2 linked regions of the Jilunia laotingensis genome follow. The main gene of each other region encodes a partner of the protein of the gene in region 2 in a complex. Links are inferred from orthologs where the notes say so. Each region holds a gene or a part of one and is shown on either strand. Other genes may lie near its edges.

Evidence for each region.
Region 1: the proteins of pheT (region 2) and pheS are in contact, whole or in part, in a crystal structure (PDB 6P24), measured with the Escherichia coli proteins. The link is inferred for Jilunia laotingensis from one-to-one orthologs.

Annotation. Positions count from the first base shown.
Region 1 is NZ_JACRTF010000001.1:2,958,263-2,963,910, reverse strand. What follows is about bases 1-2,784. They hold pheS (phenylalanine--tRNA ligase subunit alpha), read left to right. Parts: upstream 1-774; coding sequence 775-1,794; downstream 1,795-2,784. Other genes in these bases: H8744_RS11185 (MFS transporter), read left to right, coding at 1,893-2,784; H8744_RS11195 (hypothetical protein), read left to right, coding at 220-369. Also shown: more of H8744_RS11185, read left to right, coding at 2,785-3,089; nth (endonuclease III), read left to right, coding at 3,086-3,763; H8744_RS11175 (phosphoglycerate kinase), read left to right, coding at 3,955-5,214; H8744_RS11170 (ABC transporter substrate-binding protein), read left to right, coding at 5,346-5,648.
Region 2 is NZ_JACRTF010000001.1:3,511,485-3,516,959, forward strand. The notes cover bases 1,605-4,637. They hold pheT (phenylalanine--tRNA ligase subunit beta), read left to right. Parts: upstream 1,605-1,906; coding sequence 1,907-4,369; downstream 4,370-4,637. Other genes in these bases: dnaB (replicative DNA helicase), read left to right, coding at 1,605-1,724; H8744_RS13445 (YebC/PmpR family DNA-binding transcriptional regulator), read left to right, coding at 4,421-4,637. In the rest of the region: more of dnaB, read left to right, coding at 171-1,604; more of H8744_RS13445, read left to right, coding at 4,638-5,152; H8744_RS13450 (TIGR03905 family TSCPD domain-containing protein), read left to right, coding at 5,152-5,397; H8744_RS13455 (DUF8479 domain-containing protein), read right to left, coding at 5,467-5,475.

The DNA of each region.
Region 1 (5,648 bases), 550 kb from region 2 along the record:
TAATTTATAGTGGTATAATTTCACGGGGGCGAATCCCGTACGCTCTACAATAAAAAAGATGCTTTAGTCAAGGCATCTTTTTTTATTTCCCACTTTTCGCTATTACGTCCGATATCGTTCAACAAATTATTATAAATCAATAATTAGTAATTAAACAAAAGAACTTCTATAGTGTTCTATCAATTCAACAACTATAAAAATTATAAAATCAGACCTATTATGAAAATAATAATAGCAATAGTCATAGCAATCACTGTATTTGTACTTATCAAAGCCGCTATAAAAGCAAACAAATCAAATACAGATATAAATCCGGTTTCTCCACCACTTGAAGATGAAGATAATAATGATAAGAAAAATGATGCCTGAATACAGGCATCATTTTTTTATTTTTATCCTTCCCGGATTTATACAGACCAAAGTGATCCCGATCCGTTTTTATATTAATCCCGGATCAGAACAAAAAGAGAAAGGTTAACAAAAAAAAAGGCTATCTATCCCAGACAGCCAATCTTTGTTAACCTTAAATCTAATACTATGAAAAACACATTGCAAAGATACAGACTTTCACGACACCTGCAAATATATCGAATGCTTTCGCCTAAAATACAACATAGCTTAACATGTACGATGCATTCATTAACACATTAAACAAGTTAGGCACTTTTTAATACCTACATACTCACAAAAACAATACCTAATAAGAGAAGCAAATTATGATAAAAACCACTATCTTTGCAACGTTTTATCTGAATATAATAATAAACCAGAAATATGATAGCTAAGATTAACCAACTCCTTGAAGAAGTTGAAGCACTGAAAGCTGCCAGTGCAGACGAGCTTGAAGCTCTACGCATCAAATATCTCAGTAAAAAAGGAGCCATTAATGAACTTATGGCAGATTTTCGCAATGTAGCGGCAGACCAAAAAAAGGAAGTCGGCATGAGATTGAACGAATTGAAAACAAAAGCACAAGAGAAAATCAACACGCTGAAAGAGCAATTCGACAATCAAGATAACGGTGCATGTGAACTCGACCTCACCCGTTCTGCATATCCTGTAGAATTGGGTACACGTCATCCACTTTCTATCGTTAAGAATGAAATCATAGATATCTTTGCCCGCTTGGGATTCAGTATTGCCGAAGGACCTGAAATAGAAGATGACTGGCACGTGTTTTCCGCACTTAACTTTGCCGAAGATCACCCGGCACGTGATATGCAGGACACGTTCTTCATCGAATCACATCCGGATATTTTGTTGCGTACGCATACTTCCTCTGTGCAAAGTCGTGTAATGGAAGTTTCTCAACCTCCTATCCGCATCATCTGTCCGGGACGTGTTTACCGTAATGAAGCCATCAGCTATCGTGCCCACTGCTTCTTCCACCAAGTCGAAGCTTTGTATGTGGATCAAAATGTATCATTCACTGACTTGAAACAAGTACTGTTGCTCTTTGCCAAAGAAATGTTCGGTGCTGATACAAAAATTCGTTTGCGCCCGTCTTATTTCCCATTTACTGAGCCAAGCGCAGAAATGGACATCAGCTGCAATATCTGCGGTGGAAAAGGCTGTCCGTTTTGTAAACATACCGGTTGGGTAGAAATTCTAGGATGTGGCATGGTCGACCTGAACGTACTCGATGCTAACGGAATAGATAGCAAAATATACAGTGGTTATGCTCTTGGAATGGGTATCGAGCGAATCACTAACTTGAAATATCAAGTGAAAGATTTACGCATGTTCTCGGAAAACGATACACGGTTCTTAAAAGAATTCGAGGCAGCCTACTAAAAGAGTTGGAAATGGAAAGTTGGAAATAGAGAATTACCATGCAGTAATTCTTCATTTTCAACTTTCAGCTTTCAACCTTCAATTTTCAACTAAATAAAATGAAAGACAGACTTGCCACACCCAGTTACTGCTTCATATTAGCGGCCAATTTTCTGCTGTATTTCGGTTTCTGGCTATTGATTCCGGTATTGCCTTTCTATCTGTCGGAAGTTTTTCGTGCCGGGAACTCCACTATCGGAATTATATTATCCTGTTATACTATCGCAGCACTATGCATCCGCCCATTCTCCGGTTATCTGCTCGATTCTTTTGCACGAAAACCACTTTATCTGCTTTCTTATTTCATATTTACCAGTATTTTCGCAGGTTATATCGTAGCCGGAAGCCTCACCTTATTTATAATATTCCGTATTATCCACGGGGTCTCTTTTGGGATGGTAACGGTAGGAGGAAATACTGTCGTGATCGACATCATGCCTTCATCAAGGCGCGGGGAGGGATTGGGGTATTACGGACTGACAAATAATACAGCTATGTCCATCGGTCCGATGACCGGGCTTTTTATGCACGATGCAGAGATGTCATTTACAATGATATTTAGCTGTTCGCTTATATCCTGCATACTCGGTTTTTTGTCTGCAAGCCTAGTGAGAACATCCTATAAACCTCCTGTCAAACGAGAACCGATATCATTGGATCGTTTCATTTTATTAAAAGGAATACCAGCGGGAATCAGCCTTTTACTGCTCTCTATTCCTTATGGAATGACTACCAACTATGTAGCCATGTATTCACGCCAAATTGGAATTAATGCGCAAACAGGATTCTTCTTCACTTTTATGGCAGTCGGAATGGCTATTTCACGAATCTTTTCCGGTAAATTGGTTGACAAAGGAAAAATAACACAGGTTATCTCTGCCGGATTGTATATTGTTGTTTTCACTTTTTTCTTGTTAGCAGCCTGCGTATATATTGTTCAATGGGATATCACAGTATGCACCGTATTGTTTTTCGTAATAGCCCTATCACTCGGAATAGGATTTGGAATCATGTTTCCGGCCTACAATACGCTGTTCGTAAACCTCGCTCCTAACAGCCAGCGCGGAACTGCGACTTCAACCTACCTGACTTCTTGGGACGTAGGAATCGGCATCGGTATGCTGACCGGAGGATTCATTGCCGAGATCAGCACTTTCGACATGGCCTACCTGTTCGGTGCCTGTCTAACGGTAGTTTCTATCTTTTATTTTAACCTAAGAGTTGCTCCTCACTATCATAAAAACAAATTACGATGAGAAAGAAAGAACGTTTTGAGAAAATAATTGCTTGGTTTCAAGAAAATGTACCTATTGCCGAAACGGAACTCCATTACAACAACCCATTCGAATTACTGATAGCTGTTATCCTTTCCGCGCAATGTACAGACAAGCGAGTGAATATTATTACCCCACCGCTTTACAGGGACTTCCCTACTCCGGAAGCTTTGGCAGCCAGTACACCGGAAGTGGTATTCGAATACATTCGCAGTGTGTCCTATCCCAATAACAAAGCAAAACACTTGGTAGGCATGGCTCAAATGTTGGTAAAAGATTTCAATAGTGAAGTGCCCGGAACATTGGAAGAACTGATAAAGCTGCCGGGAGTCGGACGGAAAACTGCTAATGTAATCCAGTCCGTTGTATTCAACAAGGCTGCCATGGCGGTAGACACACATGTATTCCGCGTCAGTCACCGTTTGGGATTAGTGGACGATAAATGCACTACTCCGTTCAGTGTAGAAAAAGAATTAACGAAAAACATTCCCGAAGAACTGATTCCCATAGCTCATCATTGGCTGATACTTCATGGCCGATATGTTTGCCAGTCACGTACTCCCAAATGTGATACTTGCGGTTTGCAAATGTTGTGCAAATATTACTGTGATAAGTATAAAGTAACAAAAGACAAAGCAAAGAGAAAGAATAAATAACGATTTCGTAGCAAAAAAAAGAAATAAATAGTAACTTTGCGGCAATCAAAAAAGTAAGAACCTGTTATCATATTGTTCATCATTCTTTTGAGAGTCCTTTTTCTAAAGGAAGACAGAAGAAAGCGGACTAAATTCTTCGAAAGTAAAATTTAAACAGGACATAAGGATTAACATTTTTAAATAAATAGAGTATTATGACAATTGACAAATTCAACTTTGCTGGTAAAAAGGCATTCGTTCGCGTTGATTTCAACGTGCCCTTGGACGAAAACTTCAACATTACTGATGACACTCGTATTCGCGCAGCTCTTCCTACTCTGAAAAAGATTCTGGCAGACGGTGGTAGTGTGATTATCGGTTCTCACCTGGGACGTCCGAAAGGTGTTGCCGATAAATTCTCTCTGAAACATATCGTTAAACATGTATCCGAACTGCTCGGTGTAGAAGTTCAGTTTGCCAACGATTGCATGGGTGAAGAAGCTGCTGTAAAAGCTGCCGCTCTGCAACCGGGCGAAGTATTGTTACTTGAAAACCTCCGTTTTTATGCTGAAGAAGAAGGCAAACCGAGAGGACTCGCAGAAGACGCAACAGATGAAGAAAAAGCTGCTGCCAAGAAAGCTGTGAAAGAAAGTCAGAAAGAATTTACTAAAAAATTGGCCTCATACGCTGATTGCTATGTAAATGATGCATTCGGTACAGCTCACCGCGCACACGCTTCTACAGCTTTAATTGCAAAATATTTCGACAAAGATAACAAAATGTTCGGTTATCTGATGGAAAAGGAAGTAAAGGCTGTAGACAAAATATTGAACGATATCAAACGTCCTTTCACCGCTATCATGGGTGGATCTAAAGTCTCTTCCAAAATTGAAATCATCGAGAACCTGCTGAACAAGGTTGATAACTTGATTATCACAGGCGGAATGACTTATACATTTACAAAGGCTCAGGGTGGTCACATCGGTTTGTCTATAGTAGAAGATGATAAGCTTGATCTGGCTCTCGAACTGATGAAAAAAGCAAAAGAGAAAGGTGTAAACCTGGTACTGGCTGTAGATGCTAAGATCGCTGACTCTTTCTCTAATGATGCCAATACTAAATTCTGTGCTGTTAACGAAATTCCTGATGGCTGGGAAGGTTTGGATATAGGTCCGAAATCAGAAGAAATCTTCGCCAACGTTATCAAGAATTCCAAAACAATCTTATGGAATGGCCCGACAGGTGTATTCGAATTCGAAAACTTCACTCACGGTTCACGTTCAGTAGGTGAAGCTATCGTTGAAGCGACTAAAAACGGTGCTTTCTCACTTGTAGGAGGTGGTGACTCTGTGGCTTGTGTCAACAAGTTCGGATTGGCAGACGGTGTATCATATGTTTCTACCGGAGGCGGTGCATTACTTGAAGCAATCGAAGGAAAAGTTCTTCCGGGCATTGCCGCCATTGAAGAATAATAAAGAAATAGCTATGACACTGAAGAGGTCGTGTCAAAAACCTCACAAATACAATTTCACCCTCGCTACAATTATGTAACGAGGGTGATTTCTTAAAAAACTTTTGACTCTTCTTCATTTATATAGGTTATATGAAAAACCTGTTACCAATATTCGGCCTATTAACCGTTCTCTTGTCTGCTTGCAGCAATGGCAAAGAGAAGCCTGATTCTTCAATTTCAAACGAAGATTTACAATCTATTACTTTAGGTATTATGCCCACTCTGGAGAGTTTCCCATTTTATGTAGCCAAGAAAAAAGGTATTTATGATTCATTGGGAGTAAACATTGATTTTATCTGCTTTAATTCTGCTAACGACCGAAATGCAGCATTTGTTACAGAACAAATAGATGGAATGATTATTGATTATCCAAGTGCAGTACAATTGCAAGTC
Region 2 (5,475 bases):
TTTTTTTAAACTATGCAAAGTTAGCAAAATCTTCATTGCTCATTCTTCATTCTTCATTAATATATTCTATCTTTGTTGTCCCTTTCACGTTAATAGCGTGTTTGGAATGCATTTAGTAAGATTTGATATATATTTTTCCATTCGTAAATAGTTAAATTGTAAGTATAAAGATGGCTGAACAACAAAAAAGAACCCCGCGTAATACCAAACCTAAGGCGACTCAACCTGTCACTGATTATGGCCGAATACAGCCACAGGCAACCGAATTGGAAGAAGCGGTATTGGGTGCTTTGATGATTGAGAAAGATGCTTATTCATTAGTGAGTGAGATCCTTCGTCCGGAATCTTTTTATGAGCATCGTCATCAGTTGATTTATGCTGCAATCACCGATCTTGCAGTTAACCAGAAGCCGGTGGATATCCTGACTGTAAAGGAGCAACTTGCTAAAAGAGGGGAGTTGAAGGAGGTAGGCGGACCTTTTTATATTACTCAGTTGAGTAGTAAAGTAGCTTCTTCCGCCCATATCGAATATCATGCCCGCATTATCGCGCAGAAATATTTGGCACGCGAACTCATCACCTTTACCAGTGGAATCCAGAGTAAAGCATTTGACGAGACACTCGATGTCGATGATCTGATGCAGGAGGCGGAAGGTAAGCTTTTTGAAATATCCCAGCGGAATCTGAAGAAAGATTATACGCAGATCAACCCTGTGATTAGCGAAGCGTATCAATTGATTCAGAAAGCTGCTGCACGGACGGATGGTTTGAGTGGTTTGGAGAGTGGTTATACCAAATTGGATAAGATGACTGCCGGTTGGCAGAATTCCGACCTCATTATTATTGCTGCCCGGCCTGCGATGGGTAAAACGGCCTTCGTGCTTTCTATGGCAAGGAACATTGCTGTTAACTTTCGTAATCCGGTTGCGTTGTTCTCTCTTGAAATGAGTAACGTGCAGTTGGTCAATCGTCTGATTTCAAATGTATGCGAGATTCCAAGTGAGAAAATAAAGAGTGGACAGCTTGCGGCATACGAGTGGCAGCAACTCGACTATAAGCTGAAAGACTTGATAGATGCTCCGCTCTATGTAGACGATACACCCTCTCTGTCTGTATTCGAACTTCGTACGAAGGCACGCCGTTTGGTTCGCGAACACAATGTGAAGATCATAATTATTGACTACCTCCAGTTGATGAATGCCAGTGGGATGGCTTTTGGCAGTCGTCAGGAAGAGGTTAGTACCATCTCGCGTTCGTTGAAAGGGCTTGCCAAAGAATTGAATATTCCTATTATTGCCTTGTCCCAGTTGAATCGTGGTGTCGAGAATCGTGAAGGCATAGAAGGAAAACGTCCCCAATTGAGTGATCTTCGTGAATCCGGTGCTATCGAACAGGATGCCGATATGGTCTGTTTTATTCATCGACCGGAATACTACAAGATCTATCAGGATGATCATGGGAATGACTTGCGGGGCATGGCTGAGATCATTATTGCAAAACACCGTAATGGTGCGGTGGGAGACGTGCTTCTCCGGTTCAAAGGAGAATATACCCGTTTCCAGAATCCGGAAGACGATATGGTGATTCCTACTCCCGATGAAGGAGCCATCCTTGGTTCGCGAATGAATTCTTCACCCGCAAGTGTGCCTCCACCGGCTCCCGATTTTATTCCTCAGGGAGGGAATCCTTTTGGAGGAAGCAGTGAAGGGCCGTTGCCTTTTTAATAGAAAATAGATTATACGATTCGTAACAAGTGATATTGATGAAAATGACCGGTGCTAATTCCTATGCGGATTCGTGTCGGCTTTTTCTATTTGGTTAATTTTCTACCTATTAATTCCCCGCCAACCAAAAAATCTTATTAACTTTGCGAGTCTTTTTTGAGAAACAATAAAAACTTAATGATATGAATATCTCTTATAATTGGCTGAAAGAGTATGTTAACTTCGATCTGACACCTGATGAAGTGGCTGCTGCGCTTACTTCCATCGGACTGGAAACGGGAGGCGTGGAAGAAGTTCAAACCATTAAAGGTGGTCTGGAAGGTCTGGTGATCGGTGAAGTTCTGACTTGTGTGGAACATCCTAATTCAGACCATTTGCACATCACAACTGTAAATTTGGGAAATGGCGAACCTACTCAAATCGTTTGTGGCGCACCGAATGTTGCTGCCGGACAAAAAGTAGTTGTTGCCACATTGGGCACGAAACTTTACGATGGGGATGAATGTTTTACGATTAAAAAGTCGAAGATTCGCGGTGTTGAATCTATAGGAATGATTTGTGCGGAAGATGAAATCGGTATCGGAACTTCTCATGATGGAATCATCGTATTGCCGGAAAATGCCATCCCGGGCACTTTAGCCAAAGATTATTATAACGTAAAGAGTGATTATGTCCTTGAGGTGGATATTACTCCGAACCGTGCAGATGCATGCTCACATTACGGAGTAGCTCGTGATTTATACGCATATCTTATCCAAAATGGTTACCAGGCAACATTAAATCGTCCGTCAGTAGATCGTTTTACGGTAGAAAACCATGATCTTGACATCAGTGTAACGGTAGAAAATAGTGAAGCATGTCCGCGTTATGCCGGTGTGACGGTAAAAGGGGTTACAGTAAAGGAAAGTCCCGAATGGTTGCAGAATAAACTTCGTATTATTGGTTTGCGTCCTATTAATAATGTGGTAGATATCACTAATTATATAGTACATGCTTTTGGTCAACCGTTGCATTGTTTTGATGCTGATAAAATCAAAGGAGGCGAGGTTGTTGTGAAAACGATGTCGGAGGGTAGCCCGTTTGTCACTTTGGACGGTGTAGAACGCAAATTGAATGAACGTGACTTAATGATTTGCAACAAAGAAGAAGCGATGTGTATCGCAGGTGTATTTGGCGGATTAGATTCAGGTTCTACGGAAACTACTACGAATGTATTTATAGAAAGTGCTTATTTCCATCCGACATGGGTACGTAAGACAGCTCGTCGTCATGGCCTCAATACAGATGCTTCTTTCCGTTTCGAGAGAGGCATAGATCCTAATGCAACCATCTATTGTCTGAAATTGGCAGCCATGATGGTTAAAGAATTGGCAGGCGGAACCATTTCGAGTGAAATAAAGGATATTTGTGTGGCACCTGCTCAGGATTTTGTTGTTGAACTGTCTTATGAAAAGGTGCATTCATTGGTTGGAAAAGTGATTCCGGTCGAGACGATTAAAAGCATCGTAACCAGTCTGGAAATGAAAATTCTGAATGAAACAACCGAAGGACTCACTCTTGCGATCCCTCCGTACCGTGTAGATGTACAGCGCGATTGTGATGTGATTGAAGATATCTTACGTATTTACGGATATAATAATGTAGAAATTCCGACTACTTTGAAATCAAGCTTGACAACGAAAGGGGAGTCTGATAAATCTAATAAATTGCAGAATTTGATTGCCGAACAATTGGTAGGCTGTGGTTTTAATGAAATTTTGAACAACTCATTGACTCGTGCGGCGTATTATGACGGATTGGAATCGTATCCCTCCAATCATTTGGTAATGCTGATGAATCCATTAAGTGCAGATTTGAATTGTATGCGCCAAACCTTGTTGTTTGGCGGTCTTGGAAGTATTGCACATAACACAAATCGGAAGAATGCCGATTTGAAATTCTTCGAATTCGGTAATTGCTATTATTTCGATGCGGATAAGAAGAATCCGGAAAAGGTACTTGCCGCATATTCGGAAGATTATCATCTCGGATTATGGGTTACCGGCAAGAAAGTTTCTAATTCATGGGCACATCCTGATGAAAATAGTTCAGTGTATGAATTGAAGGCGTATGTTGAAAACATAATGAAACGCCTTGGGCTGGATTTGCATAATCTGGTAACAGGCAATCTTTCTGATGATATTTTTGCAACAGCACTTTATATGAATACGAAAGGTGGAAAACGTCTGGCTACATTTGGAGTGGTATCCAAGAAGTTATTAAAGGCATTTGATATCGATAATGAAGTGTATTATGCCGATCTGAACTGGAAAGAATTAATGAAAGCGATCCGTTCGGTGAAAATAAGCTACAAGGAAATATCTAAATTCCCTGCCGTAAAACGTGACTTGGCTCTACTGCTTGATAAGAATATCCAGTTTGCCGAAATTGAAAAGATAGCTTATGAGACAGAGAAAAAGCTGCTGAAAGAAGTCGAGCTTTTCGATGTGTACGAAGGCAAGAACCTTGAAGCAGGTAAGAAATCTTATGCAGTCAGCTTTTTGTTGCAAGATGAAACGCAGACATTGAATGATAAGATGATTGATAAGATCATGTCGAAATTAGTGAAGAACCTGGAAGATAAGCTGGGTGCAAAACTGAGATAGCATCTTAAGACATACTTGAAAATTAAAATTTAACAATAAAACTATAAACCAATGGGAAGAGCATTCGAATATAGAAAAGCTACCAAGCTGAAAAGATGGGGTAACATGGCTCGTACATTTACGAGAATAGGTAAGCAAATTGCTATTGCTGTGAAAGCAGGAGGACCGGACCCTGAGAATAATCCGCACTTGCGTGCTGTGGTTGCCACTGCAAAACGCGAGAACATGCCCAAGGATAACGTAGAACGCGCTATCAAGAATGCAATGGGCAAAGACCAGAAAGACTATAAAGAGATGAATTATGAAGGATACGGACCTTTTGGAATTGCTGTATTCGTAGAAACCGCAACGGACAACACGACCCGTACGGTGGCTAATGTACGTAGCATATTCAATAAATTCGGGGGCTCGTTAGGTACATCCGGCAGTCTTGATTTCATGTTCTCTTGGAAGTCAATGTTTACCATCACCAAGAAAGAGGGGTTGGAGATGGATGATCTGATTCTTGAATTAATAGATTATGGAGTAGAGGATGAGTATGATGAGGATGAAGATGAAGTAACGATCTATGGTGATCCTAAATCATTCGCCCAAATTCAGAAATATCTGGAAGATAATGGCTTTGAAGTGAAAGGTGCCGAATTTACTCGTATTCCAAATGACGAGAAAGATGTGACGGAAGAACAACGCACTACCATCGATAAAATGGTGGAACGTTTGGAAGAGGACGAGGATGTTCAGAATGTTTATACAAACATGAAGCCGGCCCAAGACGAAGAATAATGAAAAATATCTATAAAACTCATGGCACGTGTAGCTCATGTATCGAAATCGATGTAGAGGATGGTATTCTGAAAGAGGTAGCTTACTGGGGTGGATGCAATGGTAATTTGCAAGGAATTTCTCGGTTGGTAACGGGGATGAAAGTGGAAGAGGTAATTGCAAAACTGGAAGGTATTCAGTGTGGTACTCGCTCGACTTCTTGTCCAGATCAGCTTTGCCGGGCATTACACGACATGGGGTATTAAGATTCGATCTTATAAACAATAACGGAGACATTTTTAAAAGTGTCTCTGTTATTGTTTATAAGAATTTTATTATTGATA